One region of the Streptomyces sp. DSM 106670 genome, then DNA from elsewhere that is predicted to be linked to it. Evidence: riboswitches for the same ligand, from Rfam matches in the RefSeq annotation. Region 1 holds a riboswitch; each other region holds the start of a gene.

Region 1 (9,748 bases):
GCCGCGCCGGTGACCTCGATGCCGGGGGTCAGTGTGACGTCGGGCCAGCCGCCGCCGAGGCTGCGCCGGTACAGCTCGTCGTGGATGTCTCCGAGCGTGTCCCCGCTGACGCCCTTGTACAGCTGCCACTGCCGGGGCAGGAGCCGGTCCCGGGTGGCCTGCGGAAGTCCGTGGAAGTAGCGGGTGTAGTCGGGGGTGAACTGCTCCAGGCCGATCTTGCTGTACTCCATGGGCGCGAACGCGGGCGTACGGGCCAGCCAGGTCAGCCCCTCCGCCCCCTCGGGCCGGGCCCGCAGCAGGTCCAGCAGGACTTCGGCGCCCGACTGGCCCGAGCCGACGACGGTGATGTGACGGGCGGCCAGCAGCCGGTCCCGCTGGGCGAGGTAGTCCGCGGAGTGCAGCACGACGGCAGCCGGATCCTGGACCAACTCCCGCAGTGGCTCCGGTACATGCGGTGCCGTGCCGACGCCCAGGGCGAGGTTGCGGGCGTGGGTGAGCCCGGTCGACAGGGGCTTCCCGTCCGGGTCCAGCCGGGTGAACTCCACGGCGAACGCGCCCTGTCCGGGGTCCCAGGCCACCGTGTCGACGCGGTGGCCGAAGCGGGTGGCGGGGAGTTCGGTGCTCACCCAGCGCAGATAGCTGTCGAACTCGGAGCGGTGGATGTGGAAGCGCTCGGCGAAGTAGAAGGGGAAGAGCCTGCGGCGGATCTTGATGTAGTTGAGGTAGGACCAGGGGCTGGTGGGCTCGACCAGGCTCACCAGGTCGGCCAGGAACGGTACTTGGAGGGTCGCTCCCTCGATGAGCAGCCCGGGGTGCCAGTGGAAGGCGGCGCGCTGTTCGTGGAAGACGGTGCGCAGGCCCGGTACACCGTCGGCGAGCGCGGCGAGCGAGAGGTTGAAGGGCCCCGCCCCCACTCCCAGAAGATCGAGGGGCGGCGTGCGCGGTCCGGGCGTCATCGGGTTCCTCCGGCGGGGGTCACGGGGGCGGCGGTGGGTCGTCCCGGGCGAGTCGTGCGCATCGTCGACATCATGGCGACAGCCTTTCCGCCCCGGGGGCTTGGGTACCTTCGGCCGCCGGGGCTTCGCTCACGGCACGGTCCGCCGCCGCTGCGACCAGGTCGAGCAGCGGAAGCAGGTCGGCCGTCGCGGCGTTCGGGTGCAGCAGGGTGGCCTTCAGCCACAGGCGACGCCGGCCGTCGCCGTCCTCCGCCACCGCCCGGCCGAGCACGGCGCGTCCCTCGGCGAGCAGGATCCGCCGGACGGCGGCGACCACGGCGTCGCCCGCCTCCTCGGGCAGCGTGTCGGCCACCGTCGGCCGGAACAGCACGGTGCTGATGCCGATCCCGCCGGGCCGACGGCGCAGTGCGGGTCGCGCGTCGACGGCTTCGCCGAACTCATGGGCCGTCCGCACGCAGTGCTCCACCAGATCGCCGAGTCCCCGGCGGCCGAGCGCCCGGAAGGTGACCGCCATCTTCAGGGCGTCGGGGCGTCGGGTGGTGCGGATCGAGCGGCCCAGCAGGTCCGGGAGTCCGGCCTCGGTGTCGTCGTCGGCGTTGAGGTAGTCGGCGCGCAGGGACAGCGGCGTGAGCATCCCGGCGTCCGCGACGGCCAGCACCCCGGCGGCGACCGGCTGCCAGCCGAGTTTGTGCAGGTCGAACGTTACGGAGGCGGCGTGCTCCAGGCCCGCGAGCAGTGGGGCCAGCCGCTCGCTGAACAGCAGCGGACCCCCGTACGCGGCGTCGACATGGAGCTGGGCCGTGTGCCGTTCGGCGATCCGGGCGATCTCCGGGAGCGGGTCGATGCGCCCCTCGTCGGTGGTCCCCGCGGTGGCGACGACCAGGAGCGGCGTTCCGGCGAGGCCGGTCAGGGCACGGTCGAGGGCGTCCAGGTCGATCACGCCGTCGCGGCAGGCCACGACCGTGGGGGCGGGCAGTCCGAGCATCCAGGCGGCGCGGTGGACGCTGTGGTGGGCGTTGGCGCCGGTCACCACCCGCAGCGGACCGGGCGTCGCCCGTTCCCGGGCGAGGAGCAGGGCGACGAGGTTGGACTCGGTGCCGCCGCTGGTGATGAGCGCGTCGGGGGCGGGGGCCGTCGGGTGGACGAGCCGGGCGAGGGCGGCCGTGGTCAGCTCCTCGATCACCCCGGCCGCGGGTGCCTGGTCCCAGGAGTCCATCGAGGGGTTGAGTGCCGCCCCCGCCAGGTCCGCCGCGACGGCCACGGCGAGCGGCGGGCAGTGCAGATGGGCGACGCAGGCGGGGTCGGCCGGATCGGCGGCCCCTTCCGCGACCGCCCGGACCACGTCCGCGAGCGCCACCTCGGGGCCGACGCCCTCCTCCGGCAGCACCGGGGAGCAGAGGGCGCGGGTGCTCAGGGCCACCGCCCCGGGCCCTCCGGCGGGCAGCGGGCCGCCCCGGGCCCGGGGTGCGTCCTCCAGTGCGTCCAGGACGATCGCGGTGAGGTCCCGCAGCCGCCCGGGCCCGTCCGCACCGCCCGCGAGGAGGCCCGCCCGTACGCCCTGTGCGCCGGGCGCCGACGGCGTACCGGCGCTCACACCCCACGCTCCAGGGGCGGTTCACCGGACGGCGGGAGGTGAGCAGGTGGCATGGCGAAGCCCTTCGGTCAAAGTGCGCGGCGGGGTCGGGCGGGAGCGGTGTCCGCACGCAGGGCGGTACCGGGGGCGGGAAAGAAGATCCACCACCGGATATCCGCTGGTTAGGCTAACCTAACTTCGAGGGTGCGCAGGACGGCGGCCCGCCGGGCCATGGAGGCTACTTCGCTTACCAGGGGCCCGGGTTGCCGGGTCCCACCTACGCCGCCCGGCGCAACGCGTCGGTGGTTCCCAGCAGTTCGGGCGGCAGGTAGCGGGAGCGGACGCCGAGTTCCCATCCGTGCACCTGCACCGCGAGCGCGGCCAGGGCGAGGGCGTCGAGCGGCAGCAGGCTGCGGGGCGCGGGAGCGGGCCCCTGGTTCTCCCGGTAGGTGTCGAGCCGGTCCGCCAACGCCGCTTCGAACGCGTGCTGTTCGTCGTCGAGGAGGATGCGCAACAGTCGCTGATCGGGGGTCGGTTCGCCCACCGCGTCGAGCGCGGCGGCGGCCTGTGCCCGCTCGGCCGCATCGGGCTTGCGCAGCGTCACGGTGGGCCGGTGGCGGGGCTGGGGTCCCTCCGCCTCGGCCAGGTACAGGCACAGGGCGTCCATCGCGGCGAGGTCCGCCGGGTCCGACACCGAGTCGAACCAGGAGTGCGGAACGCCTTCGTGGATCTCGGGCGCGTAGTCGTGGAGCAGCTCCAGTCCGATGACCCGCTGCCAGTCCCATACCAGCCCGCTGACCAGGGCGACGGCGAACGTGTCCATCCAGGTGCGGGCGGAAGGGGCCGGCGCTCCGTCGGAGGTGACGGCGGCGCTGAAGGATCTGTAGGGCATGTCCTTGGTGCTGAGTTCCTCGCCGATCAGCGGGAAGAGGATCTCCTGTCCGCCCTCGGGGAAGCAGCCGACGCTCATCTCCCCCAGGTGGCACTCCGCCGCCGTGCGCAGCGCGGCGCGTGCCACATCGTCGAGTGCGGCCCCCCGCCCGGTGCGGGCGGCGACATGGTCGAGCAGTTCCCCGGCCAGTTCGCGCATGCGCCGCGGGGCCGGGTCGTCGTAGCGCATTCCGTGCCACCGGCCCGCGGTGCGCCCGACGATGCCTTCCGACGCCTCGTCCAGCCGCCGGGCGTCCACCTCATGACACGTCACTTCCCGCACGCACCCCGCCCTTTCGTGATCTTCGATCCGGAAGCGGCACGCTATCAGCGGGCTCGGACATGGCCCGGGCCCGACGGGTACGGCCCGGTGCGGGAGCGGCGGTGGCCGCTCCCGCACCGGGCCGCGATCACGCCGCTTCGGTGGGCAGCTCCGCGCGGATCTCCCGCGCGGCGGCGACCAGGTTCTCCAGGGAGGCCCGGGTCTCGGGCCAGCCACGGGTCTTCAGGCCGCAGTCGGGGTTCACCCACAGGCGCCCGGCCGGAATGGCCTCAAGTCCCTTGCGGAGCAGGGCCGCCGCCTCTTCGGCGCTCGGGATGCGCGGGGAGTGGATGTCGTAGACGCCGGGTCCGGCCTCACGGGGGTAGCCGTGGGCGGCCAGTTCGCGGGCGACCTGCATGTGGGAGCGGGCCGCCTCCAGGCTGATGACGTCGGCGTCGAGGTCGTCGATGGCCTGGACGATGTCGCCGAACTCCGCGTAGCACATGTGGGTGTGGATCTGGGTGTCCGGCCGCACCCCGGCGGTGGCGAGCCGGAAGGACTCGGTCGCCCACTCCAGGTACGCGGCGTGCTCGGCGGTCCGCAGCGGAAGCGTCTCGCGCAGTGCGGGCTCGTCGACCTGGATGACCGAAGTGCCGCTCGCCTCCAGGTCGTTGACCTCGTCGCGCAGGGCGAGGGCCACCTGGCGGGCGGTGTCGCCGAGCGGCTGGTCGTCCCGGACGAAGGACCAGGCGAGCATGGTGACCGGGCCGGTGAGCATGCCCTTGACGGGGCGCTCGGTGAGCGACTGCGCGTACGTGGTCCAGCGCACGGTCATCGGCTCGGGGCGCGAGATGTCGCCCGCGAGGACCGGCGGGCGGACGTAGCGGGTGCCGTAGGACTGCACCCAGCCGTGCTGGGTGGCGAGGTAGCCGGTGAGCTGCTCGGCGAAGTACTGCACCATGTCGTTGCGTTCGGGCTCGCCGTGCACCAGGACGTCGAGTCCGGCCTTCTCCTGGAAGGAGAGGACCTCGCGGATCTCGTCCTTGATCCGGTCCTCGTAACCGGCCTCGTCGATACGGCCGGCCCGCAGGTCGGCCCGCGCGGTGCGCAGTTCGGTGGTCTGCGGGAAGGAGCCGATGGTGGTGGTCGGCAGCAGCGGCAGCCCGAGGTGGGCGCGCTGGGCTGCGGTGCGTTCGGCGTACGGCTGCGAGCGGCGGCCGTCGGCGTCGGTGATGGCCGCCGTACGCGCCCGGACGGCCGGGTCGCGGGTGATGGCGGCGTCGGCGCGGGAGGCCAGGTCGGCCCGGTTGGCGGCGAGTTCGGCGGCGATGGCCTCGGTGCCGTCGGACAGACCGCGCGCCAGGACCACGATCTCCTGGGTCTTCTGCTTGGCGAAGGCGAGCCAGCGGGCGATCTGCGGGTCGATGTCGCTCTCCGCCCCGGCGTCCAGCGGGACGTGGAGGAGGGAGCTGGAGGCGGAGACGTCGACGTGGTCCGCGAGGCCGAGGAGCGTGCCGAGGGTGGCGAGCGACTTCTCGTAGTCGTTGATCCAGATGTTGCGGCCGTTGACGACTCCGGCGACCAGGCGCTTGCCGGGCAGTCCGCCCGCCGCCGCGAGGTCGTCGAGGTTTCCGGCGCCGGACTCGGTGAAGTCGAGCGCGAGACCGTCGACGGGGGCCTTGGCCAGGACCGGCAGCGCCTCGCCGAGCCGCCCGAAGTAGGAGGCGACCAGCAGCTTCGGCCGGTCGGCGAGTCCGCCGAGCTCGCGGTAGGCGCGGGCCGCGGCGTTCAGCTCGGCCGGGGTGCGGTCCTGGACGAGGGCGGGCTCGTCGAGCTGCACCCATTCCGCGCCGGCCGCCCGGAGGTCGGCGAGGACCTCGGCGTACACGGGGAGCAGCCGGTCCAGCAGGGTCAGCGGCTCGAAGTCCGCGGCCACACCGGGGGCCGCCTTGGCGAGCAGGAGGTAGGTGACGGGGCCGACGAGCACCGGGCGCGGGGTGTGGCCGAGCGCGAGGGCCTCCTTGAACTCCGCGACCTGCTTGGCGGAGTCGGCGGCGAACACCGTGTCCGGGCCCAACTCGGGCACCAGGTAGTGGTAGTTGGTGTCGAACCACTTCGTCATCTCCAGCGGCGCGACATCCTGCGTGCCGCGGGCCATGGCGAAGTAGCCGTCGAGGGCGTCGGCGCGGACCGCTTCGCGGTGCCGCTCGGGGACAGCGCCGACCATGACGCTGGTGTCCAGGACATGGTCGTAGTACGAGAAATCACCGGTCGGCACTTCGTGGACGCCGGCCTCGGCGAGCTGCTGCCAGGTTCCCCGGCGCAGTTCGGCGGCGGTCTGCCGGAGGGTGTCCGCGGTGACGCGGCCCTTCCAGTAGCCCTCGATGGCCTTCTTCAGTTCACGGTTCTGACCCTGGCGGGGGTAGCCGTACACGGTGGCCCGTGCTGCCGCGGCTGCGGGCTTCGCTGTCACGTGACTCTCCTTCGCGAGCGTGTCTGCTGTGCAGATCCCGGGACGGGACGCGAACACGAAGGGATGACGCATCGGGCGGACGCCGGGACACCTGGAACCGTGTCCGTCCACCTGATGGTTACGCCGACCCGCCCACGAGGTCACCGAGATCTCCGCACGCGAACGGTCGCGTGCGGGCAGCGGGCAGGTCTTCGGACTCGCGGGCACGTCTGCCGGAGGCAGACACCTAATGGCCGTCGCTTCCCAGACCCGGCCGGGCCCAGTGCGTATGACGGCGGTCGTTCCCACTCACCGCTGCGGGGCAGTCCCGGATTCCCACCGGGTTCCCTCTTACGACACCCCATCTGGCGGACAGGGCGAACCAGCTGCACCGGTCACCCTAAGGGGGCGACCGCCGGGCGCACACCGTTGTTCACACTTCGGACGGTGATGTGAGACACGGGGCGGCGGTTTCCGGCCGTCCACGGTCCGCGTCGCCCGGGGGCGGTCCGGTGCGCCGGCGCGTGCCCGGCAGCAGCGCCGCGGGGACCAGCGCGAGCGCGGCCGTCGCGGCGAGCACCAGGAGCGCCGTGCCCATCGCCCCCTCCCACCGTTCCGCCTGTCCGGCCCCGGCGGCGGGCAGCAGACCGGCGGCGACGGCGATGCCGAGGACGGGTCCGATGTTCACGGCGGTCTGTTTGAGGCCGCCCACCACTCCGGCGTACCCGGGCGGCGCGTCGCCCACCACCGTGCCGGTGGCGGTGACCATCACCGTGGCGTACCCGGCGCCCAGCACGGCGAAGGCCGCGCCCGTCGCCACGGGTCCGGTGGTGCTGTCGGTGCCGGCCAGCCAGCCGATGCCGAGGACGACCAGCAGGGTGCCGCCGAGCGCGGTGGTCCGCGCGCCGAGTACGCGCAGCAGCCGCCCGGCGACCGGCGCGCCGACGATCATCAGGGCCGTCATGGGCAGGGCGCGCAGGGCGCTGTCGAGCGGGGCGAGGCCCAGCGCGTACTGCAGGAAGTACGTGCTGACGAACAGGGCGCCGAACAGGCCGCTCGCGGTGAACAGCAACATCGCCATGGAGGCGGTGACCGGTACGGACCGTGCGACCGCCGCCGGTACCAGCGGATCGCGGCTGCGGCGTTCGTGGCGGACGAGGACCGCCGCGACGGCGGCCGAGCAGAGCAGTCCCGCCACCGTGCGGCGGTCGGCCCAGCCGTGGAGTTCCACTTCGGCGAGGGCGTTCACCAGGAGGGCGAGCGCGGCCGCGAGCAGGAGGCCTCCGCCGATCTCCGGGCGGCGGCCCGATGTCCGTACGGCGGTGTCCTTCGGGACGCGGGCCGCCAGGCAGAACAGGCCGATCAGGAGCGCGATGGGCACGTTGACGACGAAGACGGACCGCCAGCCGAACCGCGCCACCAGGAAGCCGCCGAGCAGCGGACCCGCGGCGGCCGCCACTCCGATGGCGCTGGTCCGCAGGGCGACCGGCAGGCCGAGCCGGTCCGGCGGGTAGACCTGGCGCAGCAGGGCCAGCGTCGCCGGCTGCAGCAGGGCTCCGAACACTCCTTGTACGGCGCGCAGCGCGATGACCCAGCCGACCGAGGGCGCCACGGCGATGCCCATGGACGCGGCCCCGAAGCCGAGCGATCCGGTCAGGAGCAGTCGGGTGTGGCCGTACCGGTCCCCCAGCCGTCCGGCGAGGACGAGAAGACTCGCCACCGCGAGGAGGTACGCCGTACTCGTCCACTGCACCTGGGCGAGGGGCGCGGAGAGGTCGCGCTGAAGGCTGGGCTGGGCCACGAAGAGGACGGAGCCGTCGAGCGCGACGATCATCGCCCCGGCGACACTGCCCGCGAGGGCGAGGCGGGGCCGGGCGGGGGCGGTCGCGGGGCCGGTCGACGGGGGTACGGGCGGGGGCGCGGGTACGGTCACGGTTTCGCCGGTCCGAGGTGGGCGTCGACGGTCCGGGCGATCAGCGGCGCGAGGCTCTCGCGGGCGCGCGGGTCGCCCGGTGAGGGGGCGTCGAGGGTGAGGGAGAGGCTTCCCCAGCTCCACAGTTGGGCGATGCCGTGGACGTTCGCCCAGAGGGCGGCGGCCACGACGTCCGGGGCGGGCTCGGGCCCGGCGGACGACGGCCGGGCGGGGTCCTGCCGGTGCCGGGCGACCAGGGCGACGAGCGAGGCGAACAGCGGGAGGGTCTTCTCGCGCAGCCTGGGCCGCCCGTCGGCCTCGTCGCCGCCGTCCAGCAGGTCGTGGCGGAACATCAGCTCGAACATCGGGCGCTGCTCGACGGCGAATCCGACATAGCCCTCGACCAGGAGGCACAGCTGGGCGCGCGGGTCGCCGTCCGGCCGGAGCGAGGTGTCGAGCCGGTCCTTCAGGGCGTCGAATCCGCGCCCCGCGATGGCGGAGAGCAGCGAGCGGTGGGTCGGGAAGTGGCGGCGCGGCGCGCCGTGCGAGACACCGGCACGACGGGCGATCTCCCGCAGCCCCAGCGCCGCGATCCCCTCGGCCGCCACCATCTCGACGCCGATGTCCACCAGTCGTTCCCGCAGCGGGATTTCGTCTTCCATGAAGAACTTCTAGCACCATCGAGTAGACAGTGTCTACTCGATGGGCGGGGAGCGCCACGGGCGTTCCGCATCCGTTCCGCCGTTCGTCACGCGCTCCCTGACCACCGGTCAGGTCGTGGACCTCGACTGTGCGGAGGCAGTGACCCAGATGTAACCGAATGGCGTAGAGAACGCGGAACCACGGAGCGTCACAAGCCGTTCTTCTTCCCACTACACGGCCGCCGGACCCCGGCGACGTTCGACCAGAGGAAAGGAAAACGCCCTATGAAGAAGACCGTCGGATGGGCCCAGGACGGCGACGACTGGACGATCACGGTGAACGGCACGCTGTATCGCGCGATCGAGCGGCCGACGGACGGCCGGGTGCACAACTATCTGGTGCGGGGCGACGACCTGACCGCCGAGTGCCCGAGCCTGGGACACGGGCTCGGCGTGATCCGGGCGCACGAGACCCGGCGCTGACACCCCGCCGGTCCGACGACGAGGTGCGGAGGCCGCTGCCGCCCGCGCCTCGACGTGGACCCGTCGCCCGTCCGTGGCCTCAGGCGTCCGTGGCGTCCGGCGCCGGGCGCAGCAGATAGGTGTCCATGATCCAGCCGTGCCGCTCGCGGGCCTCCGCGCGCAGCCGGCTGATCCGTTCGGCCACCTCGTCGAGCGGGCCGGAGACGAGGATCTCGTCCGGGGTGCCGATGTACGCGCCCCAGTGGATCCACAGCCCCCTGCCCGTCAGATGGGTGAAGGTCTCATGGCCGTCGAGCATCACGACGATGTCGACGTCGTCCCCGGGAAAGCCCTGGGCCAGCCGCCGGCCGGGGGTGATGTGGATGGGGCGGCCGACCCCGTTCAGGGTGACGCGGTGCCGGGCGGCGAGGGCGGAGACGCTGCTGATGCCGGGGATCACCTCATGGCCGAATTCCACCGTGCCACGGCCCCGGATGTCGTCGAGGATCGCGAGGGTGCTGTCGTACAGCGAGGGGTCGCCCCACACCAGGAAGGCTCCG
Region 2 (9,748 bases), 6.7 Mb from region 1:
CGGACCGTGCCCGTGTCCCACGAAGAGGTCCGCGTGGTCCGCGAACCGCTCCAGCCCGGCGAGAAGACCGTCGGGACGACGGACCTCGGTGAGCAGGACGTCGAGGTCACCCTGCACGCGGAGCGCGCCACCGTGCGCAAGGAGGCCGTGCCGGTGGAACGGGTCCGGCTGGAGACCAACCGGGTCACCGAGCAGAAGGAAGTCTCCGCCGAGATCCGCAAGGAGAAGATCGACTACGCGGACGGCAAGGACATGGGCACCGGCAAGGACGCCGGTGGCGAGTTCGGCCAGGGGCGACGCCGCTGACCAGCACCTCCTCAGGTGGCCATACGGCCGCTCCCACGTCCTCGGCCGCCGGGCGGACTCGTACACGGGTCCGCCCGGCGGGCTGTCCGGGGGCGTTTCCGCTGCCGCCCGGCCGGTCAGCGGCGCGGCAGGAACCGTACCGAGGGGCGTCCGTCGGGGCCTTCCGGGGTGACGACCGCCCGGACCCCGTAGACGTCCTCGATGAGTTCGCCGGTGATGACCTCGGCCGGGGTGCCGCCCGCGACGACCCGGCCGGCCTTCATCACGGTGATCCGGTCGCAGAACATCGCGGCGAGGTTGAGGTCGTGCAGCGCGACGACGCTGGTGACGGGGAGTTCGGCGACCAGAGCGAGCAGGTCCAGCTGGTGCTGGATGTCGAGGTGGTTCGTCGGTTCGTCCAGGAGGAGTTCGCGGGGCTGCTGGGCCAGGGCGCGGGCGATCTGGACGCGTTGGCGTTCGCCTCCGGACAGGGTGTGCCAGGACTGGCCGGACCGGTCCGTGAGCCCGGTGCGCCGCAGTGCCTCGGCGACGGCGTCCTCGTCGGTGCGGTCGGGGGCGGACCAGGCGCGGCGGTGCGGGATGCGGCCGAGGCGTACGACGTCCAGGACGCTGAGGTCGACCTGGGTGACCGCGTGCTGGTCGACGACGGCGATCCGGCGGGCGACGGTGCGGCGGCCGAGCCCGGCGAGGGGGTTCCCGTCCAGGGTGACGACACCGGTGGCCGGGGCGAGGAGGCCCGCGAGGATCCGCAGCAGGGTGGACTTTCCGGAGCCGTTGGGGCCGATGAGTCCGACGGTGGAGCCGGGCGGCGGGGCGATGTCCACGCCGTCGAGGATGAGCCGGCCGCCCGCCTCCCGGCCGACCCGTTCGGCCCGCAGGCCTCCGGAACCGTGCGTGGTTCGGCTCATGACGTGCTCCGGGTGCGGTACAGGACGAGGACGAAGGCGGGGACGCCGATCAGCGCGGTGACGACGCCGACTGGTACCTCCTGCGGGTCCAGGACGGTCCGGGCGAGGGTGTCGACCCACACCAGGAAGATCGCCCCGGCGAGTGCGGTGACCGGCAGGAGCCGCCGGTGCCCGGAGCCGGTGAGGGCGCGGGCCGCGTGCGGCAGGACCAGGCCGACGAAGCCGATCGCCCCGGCCGCGCTGACCACGGCGGCGGTCAGCAGGGCGGTGGTGCAGAGCAGCACGATCCGGGTGCGGGCGACGTTCACGCCGAGCGCTGCGGCGGCGTCCTGCCCGAAGGCGAAGGCGTCGAGCGTACGGGCGTGGGCCAGGCAGACCACCAGGCAGACGGCGAGCACGGCGGAGCAGAGGACGACCTCGCTCCAGCCGACGCCACTGAGCGAGCCGAGGAGCCAGAACAGCACCCCGCGGGTCTGCTCGGCGTCGGCGGAGGTCATCACGACGAAGGAGGTGAGGGCGGAGAACAGCTGCATCGCGGCGACGCCGGAGAGGACGACCCGGTCGGTGGAGCCGCCGAGGGTGTGGCTGAGCAGCAGCACCAGGGCGAACGAGCAGATGGCCCCCACGAACGCCCCGGCCGACAGCGACACCGCTCCCCCGCCGACCCCGAGGACGACCACCACGACCGCCCCGGTCGAGGCTCCGGAGGAGACGCCGAGGACGAAGGGGTCGGCGAGCGGGTTGCGCAGCAGGGACTGCATCACCGTGCCGCACACCGCGAGCCCCGCGCCGCACACGGCGGCGAGGAGGGTGCGGGGCATGCGGAGGTTCCAGATGATGCCGTCCCGGATCGGGCTGAGGTCACTGGCGCCGAACCCGAGGTGCGCGGCGACGGCGGACCAGACGTCGGGCACGGAGATCCGGGCGGGCCCGATGGTGACGGCGACCGCGACGGAGGCCAGGAGGAGGAGCAGGCCGCCGACCCACAGCAGCACGGTGAGCGGCACGCCGCCCCGGCCGGGACCGTCCGGGCGGGCGGTGCCAGGTGGCGCGTCGGCCGCCTTCACGGCCGTACGGCTATCGGTGCTCACCCCGTGAGCCCGAAGTCGCGCAGTCCGGCCGCGACGCGCTCCAGGCCCTCGACGGTCCGGATGGTGGGGTTCATGGCCTGGCCGCTGAGCAGCACGTAACGGCGGTTCTTGACGGCGTCCATCGTCTTGGTGACCGGGTTGGACTCCAGGAACTCGATCTTCTTCTCGGCGCTCTCGGCGGTCTGCGTCGTACGGCTCAGATCGCCGATGACCAGGACGTCGGGGTTGCGGTCGGCGACGGTCTCCCAGCTGATCTGGGGCCATTCGTCGTGGGTGTCGTCGAAGACGTTCTTCGCGCCGAGTTCCTTGGTGATGACGCCGGGGGCGCCGCAACAGCCCGCGAGGTAGGGGGCCTTGGAGTCGGAGAACCAGTAGAGGAGGGAGGCGTCGGAGGCGTCGACGCCCTCGGTGGCCTTGTCGACGCGGGCCCGGAGCTTCTTCACCAGGGCGTCACCACGCTCGGGGACGCCGAACACCTGGGCCAGTTCGCGGACTTCCGTGTAGACGCTGTCCATCGTCAGCGGTGCGGTACGGGCTCCGTCGCCGCTGCCGCTGTTGTCCTTGCCGACGCAGTCGGCGGGTGAGATGTAGGTCGGGACGCCGAGCTTCTCGAACTGTTCGCGGGGCGCGACGCCGCCCTTGGCGAGGGTCGAGGCGAAGGAGGCGCTGAGGAAGTCGGGTTCCTTGTCGAGGACCTTCTCCGAGGAGGGCCGGTTCTCCGATATGCGCTCGACGCCGGCGTTGGCCTTCTCCAGGCCCTTCATCACCGGGTCGCTCCAGGTGGCGGTGCCCGCGAGCCGGTCGGCGAGGCCGAGCGAGAGCAGGATCTCGGTCGACCCCTGGTCGACGGAGACGGCCCGCTGGGGCGGGGCCTTCACGGTGACGGTGCGCCCGCAGTTCTGGAGGGTGAGCGGGAAGCCCTCGGTCTTCTTCCCGTCGGCGGCCCCGGTGCTTTCGCCCCCGCCGCAGGCGGTCAGCAGGAGGAGTCCCGCCGCGAGCAGGGCGGCGGTACGTATCGGGGCGGGGGTGGCCGTGGACAGCACGAAGGACCTCTGTGTCTCTGGGCCCAGCCGCGGAGCCCGTCGTACGGTTCCCGTGCCCCGGTGCGGGCGCGGGTGCCAGCAGGTCTTCGGACTCGGGTTCGTCCGGGCGGGACGCCTTCCCGGAGCAGGTGGGTGCTCCAGTGGCCGTGGCCCCGCCCGTCCCCCTCACCGCTGCGCGTCAGTTCCGGTTTCGCACCGGATTCCCTGACCCCGTCGCTGGGGTTCGACTGGCCCCGGCAAGCTATCACGCGGCTTCCCGCAGATCAGGCGCGGTGCGGCGGGCCGCTGGGCGCGGGGCCGGTGCGGCGCGGGATCGGCCCGCCGCACCGGCCCGGGCGGACTTAGGGCGTGTCCGGCGCCTGGAGGGCGATCACCGCGTTCTGGCCGCCGAAGCCGAAGGAGTGGCTGACGGCCCGCCGTACCGGCACCTCGCGCGGGGTCTTGGTGACGCAGTCGATGTCGAACCCGGGCGCGGGGGCGTCCAGGTTCGCGATCGGCGGGATCATCCCGTGCTGGAGCGTGAGGATCGTCAGGCCCGCCTCGATGGCGCCGGCCGCGCCCATGCAGTGGCCCAGTACGCCCTTGGGGGCGGTGACGGGCGGCCGGTGCGGATAGGCCCGGCCGATGAGGGCGGCTTCGGTGGCGTCGTTGAGGGGGGTCGACGTCCCGTGCGCGTTGACGTGGTCGACGTCCTCGGGCCGCCAGCCCGCGTCGCGCAGCGCGCCGTCGACGGCCGCCCGCGCCACGTCCCCGGAGGGGTGGGGGCTGGTGGGGTGGTGGGCGTCGGTGGTGGCGCCGGTGCCCGCGATCAGCGCCCGGGGGGAGGCGCCTCTGGCCCGGGCGTCCTCGGCCCGCTCCAGGACCATGACGGCCGCGCCCTCGCCCATGACGATTCCGGCCCGGTCGGCGGCGAAGGGCCGGCAGAGGCGGGCGGGGTCGCCGTCCCGCGGTGCCGCCGCGCCGGAGCGGGCGAAGCCGGTCATCGCGACCGGGAACACGATGGACTCGGTGGCCCCGGCGATGGCGATGTCGCAGTGGCCCAGCGTCAGCATGTCCCGGGCCACGGACAGGGCGGTCACCCCGGACGAGCAGGCCGTGCACGGGGCGAGGCTGGGTCCGGTGGCCTTCATCCGGATGGCGATCTCGGCCGCGGGCATGTTCGGGATGGTCAGCAGGATGCCCGAGGGTGAGGTGGCCTCGGGGCCGCGTCGCTCCAGGGCGACGGCCTGTTCGGTGAGTCCGGCGGATCCTCCGCTGCTGGTGCCGACCACGACGGCGACCCGGGCGCCGTCCCACCGCTCGGGGTCGAGCCCGGCGTCGGCGACCGCCTCCCGGGCGGCCAGGACGGCGAACTTGACGTACCGGCCCATCCGGAACGCGGTCCGGCCGCCGACCGCGTCGTCGAGGTCGATGCCGGAGACGGTGCAGGCGAAGTCGACGGCGCAGCCGTGCAGTTCGGGGACGGTGCGGGCGGGCGACTCCCCGGCGCAGACTCCGTCCCAGGTGGTGTCGGTGGTGTGGCCGACCGGGGTGATCATGCCCAGCCCCGTGACGGCGATGACGGGTCGCTTCATCGGGTGTTGCTCACCGGCACCGTGGCATCGGCCGCCGCGCTGCCGACGGCCGCGTCGATGTACGCGGAGATGTCGGCCAGCGTGGCGTCCTTGTACAGCTTCTCCGAGTCCGCGTCGACGCCCAGCGTCTCCTTGATGATGACGGCGAACTCGGCGACCGCGAGCGAGTCCATCTCCAGGCTGTCCATGGTGGACTCCGGCAGGATCTCGGCGGCGGGCACCTTGAAGGTCCCGGTGAGTACCTCGGTGATCTTGGGGTGGATGGTCTTCATGGCGATTCCTCTCATCGGCGTTTCACCGGCATCTGGCCGGCTCGGGTCTTCCCGTACGGCGGGTGGCCGAACGCAGCGACCCACCGCCCCAAATAACTGGATGACGATCTTCCGGTTACGCCTTGGGGCGAACCGATTCGTCTACGCTCACCTGCGGCTTCTCGAACCATCGGGAGAGGATCGAGGTGGTTCCCCAGTACGCCAGCAGGACCCCGCGGGTGCCGAGCGCGGCCACCTTCTCGCGCAGCGGGCGCCTCCTGCTGCCGCAGTTGGGCCGCTTGAATTCCGCCGCGCGGCCCCGGATTCCCGCCCTGCGGCCCCGGTGCCAGGGCCCCTCGGGGTCGTCGTAGACGTCCGCGTAACCGGGTCCGGCGATCGGCCAGTCCGACATCAGGCGCTCGGGAAGGGCGAAGGACCCGACCAGGGCGGGGGTGTGCGCGGCCACCGCGGCGATCGCCCGCTCCACCACGTCGGGCAGAAAGGTGACCTGATCGGCGGTCAGCCGTCCGGAGGCGAGCAGGTCACCGCTGTTGCGGGCGATCCACTGGAGTGCGAAGAGCCTGCGCAGCTCGGTCAGCCGCTCGCGCGCCTCACCCTCGGGCAGTGCGGCGACGGCTTCGGCGTACGCTTCGTCCGCCTGCCGGTAGGCGTACGCCTCGACGCCGCGCAGCGCGGCCGGGGAGGCGGCGTTCCAGCGGCCGAGCGGGTCGCCGGGCGGGGCGGCGCTCATCCGCTCCCGGGCCCGGGCGAACCAGAGGTTCTCCAGGGCCGCGACGAGCCGGCCGAGGAAGGCGGGGTCGTCGAGCTCGCCGGGGCCGTCCTCGGCGTCCGCCTCCCCGGCGGTGGCGCTGAACAGCATCTCGGCGGCGGCCTTGGCGTGCACGGCGAGGTTGTCGCCCTCGGCGGTGATCGCGCCCTCGATGCCGGTGAACAGTTCGGTCATGCCGTTGTTCTCCAGGAGCCCCTGGGCGCCGCACCGTTCACGGCATTCGACGATGACGCCGCGCGCCTGCCAGGTGATCCACCCCTTGGCGACGGCCACCAGGCGCTCCGCCTCGTCCCGGTCGGTCTCCGGGGCCGACTCCCAGCGGTCCAGGGCCCTGCGGTGCAGCAGGCTCATCGCGTAGACGGTGGCCATCGCCCCGGCCAGCGGCCCGTGGTGGCTGCGGTGCGCGTACACCGGGACCCGTTGCGCGGCGCGCGATCCGGAGATCATCCGGTGACCGGCGTAGCGCACGGCGATGGCCAGGGTGACCCGGGCCGAGCCGACCGCGCAGGCGCTCATGGAGAGCTTGCCGGGGGTGACCCGGCCGATGGAGGTGAGGAACCGCCTTCTGCGGTTGGGGATTTCGCTGTGGAAACGGCCGTCGTCGCCGATCCGCCCCTGCTGTCCGGCGAGCAGCGCTTCCCGCGGGACGAAGCAGTGGTCGAAGGAGGTCAGACAGTGGTCGACCGGGGAGCCCATCCGGGCGGGCAGCCGCCGCACCCGTACGCCGGGCAGGGCGCGGTGGGCGTCGGTGAGCGGGGTGAGGAAGAGGAAGACCCCGCGGTCGGCGCCGTCGGCGAGCAACCGGGCCGCCACCACACCGGACTTGGGGCCTCCGGCGGGGCTGGTGTTGGGCATGAACTTCTGCGCCCCGGCGTGCGGGGTGTGCAGGACGAAGCCGTCGCGTCCGGGGTCGTACGTCGCGGTCGTCTCGACGGCCGCCGCGTCGTTGCCGTGCGCCACCTCCGTACAGAGGAAGGTGCCGACGCGCCGCAGGGCGAGGAAGTCCGACAAGTCCCGCAGAGTGTCCGCGTCGTGGTCGAGGAGGCTGCCGAGGAAGAGGTTGTAGTGGATGCCCGCCACGGTGGTCAGCGCCGGGTCGACCGGGCCGAGCCATTCGTGCAGGGCGGCCAGCGCCCGGGGGTCGGCCGCCAGCCTCGCGCCGCTGTCGAGCGCGTTGTTGAGGATGCGCATCCGGTGGTAAGAGAGGGCGAGTCGTTCGTCGGGGGTGCCGCCACCGGGGCGGCGAAACGGTTCTGTTGTGAGCAGCCGCCGCCAGAAGCCGTGTTCCTGGCGGAAGTTCGGTCCGAAGAGCACTGCGGTGAGCAGCTCGTTCGTGGACGGCGGGGCCGCGTCGTTCATCATGACGGTCACAACACAGTAACGATCAAGGAACGGCGAGGACACCCCCCGCCGTCCCGAAATGCCCCCGTTTATCAGGCGCGTTGGAAGGCGAGGGCGACGTTGTGGCCGCCGAAGCCGAAGGAGTGGCTCAGCGCCCGCTCGACCCGCTGGTGGCGGGGCTCCTTGGTCACGCAGTCGAGCGGGAAGGCGTCGGGGAGCGCGTCCAGGTTGGCGATCGGCGGAATGGCGGAACGTTCCAGCGTCAGGACGGTCGCCACCGCCTCGATCGCGCCCGCCGCCGCCAGGGTGTGCCCGACGACGCCCTTGGGCGCGGTCACCGGCGGCCGGTGCGGGAAGAGCCGGGAGATGAGGGTGGTCTCCATGGCGTCGTTGAGGGGTGTGGAGGTGCCGTGGGCGTTGATGTGGTCGACATCGCGCGGCGTCCAGCCCGCCTGGTCGAGCGCCGCCTGGACCGCCCGCTGGGCGCCGTGCCCGTCGGGGGCCGGGGCGGTGGGGTGGTGGGCGTCCGTGCTGGAACCGGCCCCGGTGAGCAGGGCGCGCGGGCGGCCGCCCCGGGCACGGGCCCCGGCCTCGCGCTCCAGGACGAGCATGGCCGCGCCCTCGCCGATGACGAAGCCGTCCCGGTCGGCGGCGAACGGGCGGGACGCGGCCGCCGGGTCGCCGGTGCGGGTGGACAACGCGCCCATCCGGGCGAAGGCGGTGACCACCAGCGGGGTCAGCACCGATTCCGCGCCGCCCGCCACCACCACGTCGCAGCTGCCGCCGAGCAGCAGATCGCGGGCGACGGCGACGGCGGTGGCCCCGGAGGCGCAGGCGGTGGCGGGGGCGAGGCTCGGGCCGCCCGCCTTGAGCGCGATGGCGACCTCGCCCGCCGCCGCGTTGGGGATCATCATCGGGACCAGCAGCGGGGAGACCGCGTCGGGGCCCGAGGCCGCCAGCTTGGCCGCGTTGTCGACGAGCACGGAAACACCGCCGACGCCCACGCCGAGCACCACGCCGACCCGGCCGCCGTCCCACCGTGCCGGGTCGAGGCCGGCGTCGGCGACGGCCTGCCGGGCGGCCACCAGGGCCAGCTTCACGAACCGGGCCATCCGCCACACCGAGCGGCCGCCCACCGCCGCGTCCAGGTCGATGCCGTCCACCGGACAGGCGAAGTCGACCGGCAGACCGGCCAGTTCCTCGCACCGCCGGGCGGTGGAGTGCCCGGAGCACAGCCCCTCCCAGAAGCTGTGCTCGTCCGCCCCTGCGGGTGTCACCAGGCCGACCCCCGTCACCGCGATGGCGGTGCCGGTAGCGGCCTCGGTGCCCTGATCAGCGGGGAGCGACATGCTGTGTTCCTTCCGTAGTTTCCGTGGAAATGGTCTGCGGGGTACCCGGCCAGCGAAGTGCCGCCGAACCCCAGGTCAGTCCGCCCCCGAAGGCGGTGAGCAGCACCCGGTCGCCGGCGCGGAGGAGGCCCCCGTCCGCCGCGTCGGCCAGGGCCAGCGGGATGGAGGCGGCGCCGGTGTTGCCGACCCGCTCCAGATGGGTGACGCAGCGCTGCGGCGCGATGCCGACCCGGTCGGCGACGGCGCGCAGGATCCGGGCGTTGGCCTGGTGCGGCACGAAGCGGTCGACCTCGGCCGGGTCCCAGCCGACCCGGTCCAGAAGTGTCCGGCAGGAGCCGGTCATCCGCTCGACGGCGTGCTGGTAGACGGTGCCGCCCTGCATCCGGAAGAACTCGTCGCCCGGGCCCGGTGGCTTTCCGCTCGCGCGTGCGCGGGCCCCGCCGCCGGGGACGGTGATCAGCTCGTAGCCGGTGCCGTCGCTGCCCAGGTCGAACGCGAGCAGTTCTCCGGGGTCGCCGGAGCGCCCGGCCGCCACCAGGGCGGCGCCCGCCCCGTCGCCGAAGACGACGCCCGCCGAGCGGTCGGCCGGGTCGAGCCAGGTCGAGTAGACGTCGGCGCCGACCAGCAGGACCCGCCCGTAGAGGCCCGAGGTGACCAGCCCGTGGCAGACGGCCAGTCCGTAGACGAAGCCGCTGCACACGGCGGCGAGGTCGAGGGCCGGTACGGTGCCGAGCCCGAGCCGGGCCGCGAGCGCGGGGGCGGTGCCCGGACAGAGGTGGTCGGGGGTGGCGGTGGCGAGGACCACCGCGTCCACCCCGCCCGCCGCCGGAGCGCGCGCCAGCAGCCGGGCGGCCGCCTCGTAGGCGAGGTCCCCGGTGGCGACGCCCTCGCCGGCGCGGTGCCGGCTGCCGATGCCGGTGCGGCGGCGGACCCAGGCGTCGTCCACGTCCCAGTCGGCGGGCAGCCGGTCGTTGCCGACCGGTTCCCCCGGCACCCAGCCCGCCACGCCCTCCAGCACCGCCGTGCGCGTCCCGGCCGCTAAGACGCCCGCCCGCGTCCCCGGTTCCGTACCGCTGTCGGCCGTCCGTCTCCTCG
Region 3 (9,748 bases), 4.2 Mb from region 1:
GCGGTTCTCGCGGAGGTAGCGGCCGACGCCCATGAGGGTGCCGGTGGTGCCGAGGCCCGCGACGAAGTGCGTGATGGACGGGAGGTCGGTGAGGATCTCCGGGCCGGTGGTCGCGTAGTGGGCGCCCGCGTTGTCCGGGTTGCCGTACTGGTAGAGCATCACCCAGTCCGGGTGCTCCGCCGACAGTTCCTTCGCGACGCGTACGGCGGTGTTGGAGCCGCCCGCGGCCGGGGAGGAGATGATCTCGGCGCCCCACATGGCGAGCAGGTCGCGCCGTTCCTGCGAGGTGTTCTCCGGCATGACGCAGACGATGCGGTAGCCCTTGAGCTTGGCCGCCATGGCGAGCGAGATGCCGGTGTTGCCGCTGGTGGGCTCCAGGATGGTGCAGCCGGGGGTGAGCCGGCCGTCCTTCTCGGCCTGTTCGACCATGTGGAGCGCCGGGCGGTCCTTGATCGAGCCGGTGGGGTTGCGGTCCTCCAGCTTGGCCCAGATGCGGACGTCCTCGGACGGGGACAGCCGCGGGAGGCGGACGAGGGGAGTGTTCCCCACGGCCGCCAGCGGGGAGTCGTACCGCATCAGCGCATGCCACCGGCGACGGCCGGAAGGATCGTGACGTTGTCGCCGTCGCTGAGCTTGGTGGAGATGCCGTCGAGGAAGCGAACGTCCTCGTCGTTGAGGTAGACGTTCACGAAGCGGCGGAGCTGTTCGCCGTCGACGATGCGCTCACGGATGCCGGTGTGGCGGCTCTCCAGGTCGGCGAAGAGGTCGGCGAGGGTGTCCCCGTTGCCTTCGACGGCCTTCGCGCCGTCGGTGTAGGTGCGGAGGATGGTCGGGATGCGGACCTCGATGGCCATGGCGTGGGCTCCTGTCGAAAGCGGAGTGGTGGCGTGGGGCGCGCGTTTCTGCCCCCGCGCAGGGGGTGGTGCGTGTGGGTGGGCGCGCGGACCGCGCCTCAGGCCGGGCGGCTCACGGGCAGGCTGCGGTGGGACAGATCGCGCTCGCGAGCCTGCACAGGTCGACGTGCAGCCGCGCGACGAGCAGCGTGCCCGGCGTCTTGTTGCTCACGTCATGGGGAACCATGCGGGCATCGTATCGATTCCCTGTACGGAAACCCGAGTGCCGTCCCGCATGGTGGATGGTCGGCGACCGCTATGTGGACTTCTGCCGCACGGTGCGGTCCTGCGGGAGGTAGACCACCGTGGGTGCGCCGGTCTTCGGGTGGGTGCTGACCTCGGCGGCCACGCCGTACACCTCGCTCAGCAGCTCGGCCGTGAGGACCTCCGCCGGGGTGCCGGAGGCGACGACGCGGCCGGCCTGGAGGACGTAAACGCGGTCGCAGTAGTACGCGGCGAGGTTGAGGTCGTGCAGGGCGAGGAGGTTGGTGGTGCCCAGGTCACGGACCAGGGAGAGGATCTCCAGCTGGTAGCGGATGTCCAGGTGGTTGGTCGGTTCGTCCAGGACGACGAGCGAGGGTTGCTGGACCAGGGCGCGGGCGACCAGGGCGCGCTGGCGTTCGCCGCCGGAGAGGGAGGCGAACGTACGGGGTTCGAGTGCGGCGATGCCGACCCGGGCGAGGGCCTCGGTGACGAGGGTGGTGTCGGCGGCGGTGTCCGCCTCCCAGAACCGCTTGTGCGGGGCGCGGCCCATCGCGACGACCTGGCCGACGGTGAGCTCGAATCCGGCGTGGCCGTCCTGCGGGACGGTGGCGATGCGCTGGGCGCGGGCCTTCACCGGGAGGGTGGCGAGGTCGTCGCCGTCGAGGAGGACGCGGCCGTGGGTGGGGCGCAGGGTGCCGTAGACGCAGCGCAGGAGGGTGGTCTTGCCGCTGCCGTTGGGGCCGACGAGTCCGACGGTCTCGCCGTCGGCGGCGGTGAGGTCGACGGCGTCGACGAGATGGCGGCCCTCGCCGGTCCCGTACGAGAGGCCTTCGGTGCGCAGGGTGGTCACGGGTGGGCTCCCTCGGCGGAACGTACGTGTGTCGTCGTGCGGGCGCTCCGGACGGGGAAGGGCGTCGTGCGGCCGGTCCGGACAGGAAGAAGCCTCATGCCGGTGCTCCCTCGGGCCTGCGGCGCAGCATCCAGAGGAAGAACGGGCCGCCGGTCAGGGCCGTGAGCACGCCGACCGGGATGTCCTGCGGGGCGGCGAGCGTCCGGGCGGCCAGGTCGGCGAGGACCAGGAACACCGCTCCGCCGAGGGCGACCACGGGCAGCAGCGCGCGGTGGGCCGCTCCGACGACCATGCGGGCCATGTGCGGGACCATCAGGCCGACGAACCCGATGGCCCCGCTGTACGCGACGAGCACGCCGGTCATCAGGGAGGCGAGGACGAAGACGGCGGCCCGGAAGCGGGCGGTGTCGAGGCCGAGGACGGTGGCGCCCTCCTCCCCCACCAGGAGCAGGTCGAGCGGGCGGGCCAGGGTGAGGAGGACGGCGGTGCCGACGACCAGGGTGATCGCGGGGAGGGCGAGCATGTCCCAGCGGGCCGCGCCGAGGCCGCCGAGGGTCCAGTAGAGGACTTCCTGGAGGTGGTCGGCGCGGGCCGAGGTGACCAGGATCAGGCTGGTCAGGGCGGACAGGACGTAGGAGACGGCGACCCCGGCGAGGACGAGCCGGTTGGTGGTGAGGCCGCCTCCGCCGCGCGCCAGGGTGTAGACGAGCAGCAGCGAGAGCAGGGCTCCGGCGAAGGCGGCGGCGGGGATCGTGACGGTGGTGGCGAGGGTGGCGCCGATGCCGAGGACGATCACCAGGACCGCGCCGGTGGAGGCTCCGGAGGAGACGCCGAGGAGGAACGGGTCGGCGAGCTGGTTGCGTACGAGGGCCTGGAGGACGGTGCCGATGACGGCGAGTCCGGCGCCGACGACGATGCCGAGCAGCACCCGGGGCAGCCGCACGTCCAGGACGATCGTGCGGAACGGGCTCGCCTCCGCCCGCCCGGTCAGGATGTCGAGGACCTGGCCGGGCGGGATGCGGACGGAGCCGAGGGCGAGGGCGGCGAGCACGGCGACGGCCAGCAGCGCGGCGAGGACGCCGAGCACCAGGACGTAACCGAGCGGCCGCCGCGGTGCGGAGGCGCGGCAGCTCACGGGGTGGTGGCCGCCGGGTGGAGCTGGGCCGCGAGCTTGTCGACGGCGGCGGGGACGCGGACGCCGAGGACCGCGTCGGAGAGCGGCATGACCGCGAAGCGCTTGTTCTTGATGGCGGGGACGTCGGCGAGGGCCGGGTCGGTCAGGAGGCGCTTCTTCTTCTGTTCGACGGTGGTGGAGCCGTAGTCGTAGATCACGATGGCTTCGGGCTTGCGGGCGACGACGTTCTCCCAGGAGGCGTCGCCGAAGGCCTTGTCGAGGTCGGCGAAGACGTTGGTGCCACCGGCCCGCTCGATCAGCTCGTTGCCGATGCCCTTGCCGCCCGCGGTGAAGGCGGTCTTGTCGCCGCTGTCGTAGACGAAGACGGGGAGCGGCTTCAGGTCCGCCAGCTTCTTCGCGGTGGCGGCGTTGTCGGCCTTGGCCTGCTTGATCCAGGCCTCGGCGCGGTCGGGGACGCCGAAGGTGCGGCCGACCTCGCGGATCTCCTCGTAGAGGGTCTCCATCGGGGTGTCGGCCTCGGCGCAGCTCTCGGTGTTCAGCCGGGTCTCGATGCCGGACTTCTTCAGCGCCTCGCGGCCGCGCCCGTCGCCTGCCGCGAACGCGCTGGCGTAGCCGCCGTAGACGAAGTCGGGGTCGGCGGCGAGGACCTGCTCGTAGGAGGGGTACTCCTTGGCGAGGACCGGGACGGCGGCGTAGTCCTTCGCGTACTTCGGCAGGACCTGGTCGTCGAGGTAGGCGGTGCCGACGAGGGAGCTCTTCAGGCCCAGTTCCAGCATGATCTCGGTGACGTGCTGGTTCATGGTCACGACGCGCTTCGGCGGGGCCTGGTACGTGGTGGTGACACCGCAGTTCTTGACGGTGTACGGGAAGCCGTCGCTCGTGGACGCGGCTTCGGGCTCGGCGCTCTCCGAGGCCGAGCAGGCGGTGAGGGCGAGCGGGAGCAGCACGGCGGCGGCTATGAGCGCGGGGGTGCGCCGGGACATGGCGGGGCCTCTCCGGGGGATTTCCGCGTCCCCTGGTCGATGCGAGAAGGCGGCGGGCCAGTTCCTGGCTTCCGGGCCGCCCTCCGGCACGGAGTCGGAGTCCGTACGGGAGGGGGCCCGGTCACAGTGGCGGGACCGTGCCGGATTCGCACCGGCTTCCTGGTTCCTGCTGCCTTGTGGTCGGGTCTGGGGTGCAGTGTGCCAGACCCGTGCGGTGGGTCCGCGAGCTGCCCGGGTGCTCAGTACGCCTCGACGACCTGCACGTCTTCCTCGGTGATCTCGCCGTCCACGATGCGGTACGAGCGGAACTGGAAGGGGCCGGAGCCGTCGGTGTCGGCGGTGGAGACGAGGACGTAGTGGGCGCCGGGCTCGTTGGCGTACGTCACGTCGGTGCGGGAGGGGTAGGCCTCGGTCGCCGTGTGCGAGTGGTAGACGATCACGGGCTCCTCGTCGCGGTCGTCCATCTCGCGGTAGAGCTTGAGGAGGTCGGCCGAGTCGAACTCGTAGAACGTGGGCGAGCGGGCGGCGTTGAGCATCGGGATGAAGCGCTCGGGCCGGTCCGTCCCGGCCGGGCCCGCGACCACTCCGCACGCCTCGTCGGGGTGGTCGGCCCGGGAGTGGGCGACGATCTGGTCGTAGAGCGTCTGGGTGATGGTCAGCATGGCGCCAGGATAAGCAGGCGGGCCGCCGTGTACCGGTGGGTGGTACGCGACGGCCCGCATGCTGGACGCCGTCGGCCTTTGGGGAGGCCGGGGCGGTCCGGGAGGAAGGGGGCGGTGTGGGGCCCGCCGCCCGGGTCAGTGGGTGCCGGAGGTGGCCTTCCCGGTCTTCTCCGGGGTGCGCGCCTGGAGCACCCGGTAGGAGACGAAGAGGATGAGCGCCCACAGCGGTGCGCAGTAGAGCGAGATCCTGGCGTCCTCGTCGATCGCCATCATCACGATGACCATGCCGATGAAGGCGAGCGCGAACCAGCTGGTGTACGGCGCGCCGGGGGCCTTGAACGAGGACTGCGGCAGCATGCCCGCGTCGGCCATGCGGCGGTAGCGGATCTGGCTGATCAGGATCATGATCCAGGCCCACATGCCGGAGATGGTCGCGAAGGAGACGACGTAGTTGAACGCCTCGCCCGGCCACTGGTAGTTGATCCACACGCCGACGAGCATCAGGGCGGCGGAGAACGTGGTGCCCACCAGCGGCAGGCCGTTCTTCGTCAGCTTGGTGAAGGCCCGGGGGCCCTGGCCGTTGAGGGCGAGGTCGCGGAGCATGCGGCCGGTGGAGTACATGCCGGAGTTGCAGGAGGAGAGCGCCGCGGTGAGGACGACGAAGTTGACGATGGCGGCGCCGATGCCGAGGCCCATCTCCTCGAAGGCCTTCACGAACGGCGAGACGCCGGGCTTGAAGGTGGACCAGGGCACGACCGACAGGATCATGATGAGCGCGCCGACGTAGAAGACGGCGATGCGCCACGGCACGGTGTTGATGGCCTTGGGCAGCACGGTCTTGGGGTCCTTGGACTCCCCGGCGGTGACGCCGACGAGTTCCACGGCGAGGAAGGCGAACATGACGATCTGGAGCGTCATGAGCGTGCCGGTGATGCCGTTCGGGAAGAAGCCGCCGTCGTTCCAGAGATTGGAGACGGTCGCGGTGTCGCCGGCGTCGGAGAATCCGACGGTGAGGACGCCCGCGCAGATCAGGATCATGCCGATGATGGCGGTGACCTTGACCATGGAGAACCAGAACTCCAGCTCACCGAAGAGCTTCACGGAGATCAGGTTCGCGCCGTAGAGAATGACGGTGAACACCAGGGCGGACAGCCACTGCGGAATGTTCCACCAGTACGTCATATAGGTGGCCGCGGCGGTGACTTCGGTGATTCCGGTGACGACCCAGAAGAGCCAGTACGTCCAGCCGGTCACGAATCCGAAGAACGGGCCGATGAATTCCCGGGCGTACTCCGAGAAGGAGCCGGAGACGGGGCGGTACATGAGGAGTTCGCCCAGTGCCCGCATGATGAAGAAGATGACCAGGCCCGCGATGACGTAGGCCAGGATGAGGCTGGGCCCGGCCCGGTCGATGGCCTTGCCCGCGCCGAGGAAGAGCCCGGTGCCGATGGCTCCGCCGATGGCGATCATCTGAATCTGGCGAGCTCCCAGACCGCGCTGGTATCCCTCGCCGCCGGCTCCGGCGTCCCCGGCATTGCCGCCGGGCTGACCCTTGTCGACCTGTCCCTCGTCGACCTGCGCCGATGTCATGGTGGTGCGCCTTTCTCCACGCCGATCCGCGCCGTAAAGGCTGCGGATCAGGTCCTGATCCCCCCGGATATGGATGGAGTGCGACCGGCGTTCGGCCGGTTTGTAGCGCCCCCGGGAACAGGGGTGGCGTCCCCGGGCGGTCGTGAAGATTTATCACGGCCGTCACGGGACACCGTGGGACATTCTGTGGTGTACACCACAGGCATAAGGGAACATAAAGCCCCGACCGGAACGAATGACCCGAATGACTTGGGTGGATCGTTACTCGGATCTGAGCGTCCGTTGAGCGAACAGGAGCCGCCCACCCCGGCGGGGTGGGCGGCTCCTGTTTTCCGGAGGCTGCCTACGGCATCAAGGTCTCGACCAGGGATTCCTGGAGTGCGCCGAGCCAGAGGTAGGCCATCACCATGGGCTTGCGCGGATCGCTGTCCGGGAGGCGGTAGAGGGAGCCCTCCTCGCCCTGGTCCTCGTCGGCGACCTCCAGCCGGGTGCCGATGGTCAGGCGCAGGTCGTTGAGGGTGCCCAGCCAGCTGCGGCACTCGTCGCCGGTGAGGGTGAGGACCGCGCCGCCGTCCCCGACGGGCGAGAGCGCGTCCAGGGTGCGCACGGCGGCGACGGCGTCGTCGCGCTTGCGCGAGCGCAGGTCCATCTCGGTGAAGCGGCGGAACTCCGCGGACAGCGCGCGCAGCTCCTCCTCCGGCGTTCCGCCGTCGACGGGCCGGTCGGGGCCGTTGTAGGCGTCCGGGAAGAGCCGGGCGAGCGCCGGGTCGGAGGGCGGCTTGCTGGGGCCCTCGGCGAAGAGGGCGGCGAGCGGGTCCTCGCCCTCGGCGGGCTGGTCGCCCGGGCCGATCAGTTCGAGCAGCTGGACGACGAGGGAGCGCAGGATGGAGATCTCGACCTCGTCGAGCGCGACGGCCGCGCCGCCGCCTGGGGTGGCCTCGAAATGGCCGGCCATGGATTCTCCGATGGTGGGTCGAGCGGGGCGGGTGGGGGCGGGGCGGTGACGCTCGCAGGGGTCAGTTGCGGTCCTGGGTGAGGGTGGCCCACAGCCCGTAACCGTGCATGGCCTGGACGTCGCGCTCCATCTCCTCGCGGCTCCCGCTGGAGACGACGGCGCGGCCCTTCTGGTGCACGTCCAGCATGAGCTTGTGGGCCTTGTCCTTCGGGTAGCCGAAGTAGGCCTGGAAGACGTAGGTCACGTAGCTCATGAGGTTGACCGGGTCATTGTGGACGAGCGTCACCCACGGGACGTCTGGCTCGGGGACCGCGAAGGTCTCCTCGGCCGAATCGGGACGTTCGATCTCTAGCGGGGTAGCAACGCTCACCTGTCCCATGCTGCCACCCGGGCGGGTCCGGCGCACAAACGGACCCCACATCTCGTCACTTTGACGAATAGGGGGTAGCATCCCAGCCATGAACACAGCGGACCTCGGGCGACGGGTCGGCGTTCCGTCGACCGCGCTCTTCACCGACCAGTACGAGCTGACCATGGTGCAGGCGGCCCTCAAGGCCGGCACCGCCGACCGGCACTCGGTCTTCGAGGCGTTCACCCGCCGGCTGCCCGAGGGGCGGCGCTACGGCGTCGTCGCGGGCACCGGGCGGGTGCTGGACGCGGTGGAGAACTTCCACTTCGACGACGAGATGATCGGTTTCCTGAGGCAGCAGGAGATCGTCGACGAGCCGACCCTCGAATGGCTGGCCGGCTACCGCTTCAGCGGCGACATCTGGGGCTATCCGGAGGGCGAGGTCTACTTCCCCGGCTCCCCGATCCTGCGGGTGGAGGGTTCCTTCGCCGAGTGCGTGCTGCTGGAGACGGTGATCCTCTCCATCCTCAACCACGACTCCGCCATCGCCGCGGCCGCCTCGCGGATGTCGGCCGCCGCCGGGGGCCGCCGGCTGATCGAGATGGGCGCGCGGCGCACCCATGAGCTCTCCGCGGTGGCCTCGGCCCGCGCGGCGTACGTCGGCGGCTTCGACGCCACCTCCGACCTGGCGGCGGGCTTCCGCTACGCGATCCCGACCGTCGGCACCAGCGCCCACGCCTTCACCCTGCTGCACGACACCGAGCGCGACGCGTTCCGGGCGCAGGTGGACTCGCTGGGGCGGGGCACGACGCTGCTGGTCGACACGTACGACGTGGCCGAGGCGGTCCGGGCAGCCGTCGAGATCGCGGGGCCCGAGCTCGGCGCGGTGCGGATCGACTCCGGGGACCTGCTGCTGGTCGCGCACCGGGTGCGGCAGCAGCTGGACGAGCTGGGGGCGACGGGCACGAAGATCGTGGTGACCTCGGACCTGGACGAGTACGCCATCGCCTCGCTGGCCGCCGCACCGGTGGACGCGTACGGGGTCGGCACCCAGCTGGTCACCGGGAGCGGGCACCCCACCTGCTCGATGGTCTACAAGCTGGTGGCCCGCGCCGGCTCGGCGGAGCCGGACGCTCCGCTGGTGCCGGTGGCGAAGAAGTCGCTCGGCGCGAAGTCGTCGAAGGGCGGTCGCAAGTGGGCGGCGCGCCGGACCGACGAGCACGGCGTCGCCGAGGCCGAGGTGATCGGCACCGGCCCGGTGCCCGCGTCGGCCGGCCGGCCGCTGCTGGTGGAGCTGGTGCGCGGCGGCGAGGTGGTCGTACGGGAGCCCCTGGAGGCCGTCCGCGAGCGGCATGTGGCCGCGCGCGCGGAGCTGCCGATGTCGGCGATCCAGCTGTCGCGGGGCGAGCCGGTGATCCCGACCGAGTACGCCTGAGCACGGTTGAGCACGCCGGTGAGTACGCCGGAGAACCCCCGGGAACGGCTCGGGCGGCCCGTGGTGGGCGGCCCCGGCCGTCCGGACCGGCCGGGTCCGGAACCGGGGGTTTGGCCGACGGGCTTGATTGTGACGTTCCAGTGCCTAGGCTCGAACCCTCGGATCCACCCGGGCATCCCCATCCCGGCCGCACCGCTCCAGCTTCCGCTCCCGCCCCCATCCGCTCCCGCCCCCACCGAAGGACACCCGCCATGCACCGCGCATTGATCGTCGTGGACGTTCAGAACGACTTCTGCGAGGGCGGCAGCCTCGCGGTGGCGGGCGGTGCCGACGTCGCCGCCGCCATCACCGACCTGATCGGCGACGCCCAGCCCGCCTACCGCCACGTGGTCGCCACCCGCGACCACCACATCGACCCGGGCGGCCACTTCTCGCCGAACCCGGACTACGTCGACTCCTGGCCGGTGCACTGCGTCGCCGGTACGGAGGGCGTCGGCTTCCACCCGAACTTCGCGCCCGCCGTCGCCTCCGGAGCGATCGACACGGTGTTCGACAAGGGGGCGTATTCGGCCGCGTACAGCGGGTTCGAGGGCTCCGACGAAAACGGGACCCACCTCGCCCAGTGGCTGCGCGACCGCGAGGTCACCGAGGTCGACGTGGTCGGCATCGCCACCGACCACTGTGTGCGGGCC

The links. Region 1 has a riboswitch for cobalamin ahead of metE (5-methyltetrahydropteroyltriglutamate--homocysteine S-methyltransferase). Riboswitches for the same ligand answer to the same signal wherever they lie in the genome.
Region 2: another riboswitch for cobalamin. It lies ahead of ACSMXR_RS01595 (ABC transporter substrate-binding protein); the one in region 1 lies ahead of metE (5-methyltetrahydropteroyltriglutamate--homocysteine S-methyltransferase).
Region 3: another riboswitch for cobalamin. It lies ahead of ACSMXR_RS12645 (ABC transporter substrate-binding protein); the one in region 1 lies ahead of metE (5-methyltetrahydropteroyltriglutamate--homocysteine S-methyltransferase).

The regions. Positions count from the first base shown of each region.
Region 1 is NZ_CM147704.1:7,058,374-7,068,121, reverse strand. Features, by position in the region: gene ACSMXR_RS31305 (lysine N(6)-hydroxylase/L-ornithine N(5)-oxygenase family protein) at 1-956, opposite strand, end outside; gene ACSMXR_RS31300 (pyridoxal phosphate-dependent decarboxylase family protein) at 1,027-2,550, opposite strand; gene ACSMXR_RS31295 (Imm49 family immunity protein) at 2,807-3,742, opposite strand; gene metE (5-methyltetrahydropteroyltriglutamate--homocysteine S-methyltransferase) at 3,870-6,194, opposite strand; cobalamin riboswitch at 6,360-6,575, opposite strand; gene ACSMXR_RS31285 (MFS transporter) at 6,607-8,007, opposite strand; gene ACSMXR_RS31280 (TetR/AcrR family transcriptional regulator) at 8,103-8,747, opposite strand; gene ACSMXR_RS31275 (hypothetical protein) at 9,012-9,209, shown strand; gene cobF (precorrin-6A synthase (deacetylating)) at 9,289-9,748, opposite strand, start outside.
Region 2 is NZ_CM147704.1:377,694-387,441, forward strand. Features, by position in the region: gene ACSMXR_RS01580 (PRC and DUF2382 domain-containing protein) at 1-306, shown strand, start outside; gene ACSMXR_RS01585 (ABC transporter ATP-binding protein) at 423-1,214, opposite strand; gene ACSMXR_RS01590 (FecCD family ABC transporter permease) at 1,211-2,305, opposite strand; gene ACSMXR_RS01595 (ABC transporter substrate-binding protein) at 2,302-3,348, opposite strand; cobalamin riboswitch at 3,409-3,595, opposite strand; gene ACSMXR_RS01600 (beta-ketoacyl-[acyl-carrier-protein] synthase family protein) at 3,690-4,922, opposite strand; gene ACSMXR_RS01605 (acyl carrier protein) at 4,919-5,194, opposite strand; gene ACSMXR_RS01610 (acyl-CoA dehydrogenase family protein) at 5,310-7,322, opposite strand; gene ACSMXR_RS01615 (beta-ketoacyl-[acyl-carrier-protein] synthase family protein) at 7,397-8,653, opposite strand; gene ACSMXR_RS01620 (beta-ketoacyl-ACP synthase 3) at 8,637-9,671, opposite strand.
Region 3 is NZ_CM147704.1:2,848,591-2,858,338, forward strand. Features, by position in the region: gene ACSMXR_RS12620 (PLP-dependent cysteine synthase family protein) at 1-576, opposite strand, end outside; gene ACSMXR_RS12625 (MoaD/ThiS family protein) at 576-854, opposite strand; gene ACSMXR_RS12630 (putative leader peptide) at 967-1,080, opposite strand; gene ACSMXR_RS12635 (ABC transporter ATP-binding protein) at 1,150-1,947, opposite strand; gene ACSMXR_RS12640 (FecCD family ABC transporter permease) at 2,042-3,082, opposite strand; gene ACSMXR_RS12645 (ABC transporter substrate-binding protein) at 3,079-4,065, opposite strand; cobalamin riboswitch at 4,104-4,286, opposite strand; gene ACSMXR_RS12650 (M67 family metallopeptidase) at 4,305-4,727, opposite strand; gene ACSMXR_RS12655 (amino acid permease) at 4,863-6,317, opposite strand; gene ACSMXR_RS12660 (DUF2017 domain-containing protein) at 6,661-7,272, opposite strand; gene clpS (ATP-dependent Clp protease adapter ClpS) at 7,334-7,651, opposite strand; gene ACSMXR_RS12670 (nicotinate phosphoribosyltransferase) at 7,731-9,056, shown strand; gene ACSMXR_RS12675 (isochorismatase family protein) at 9,308-9,748, shown strand, end outside.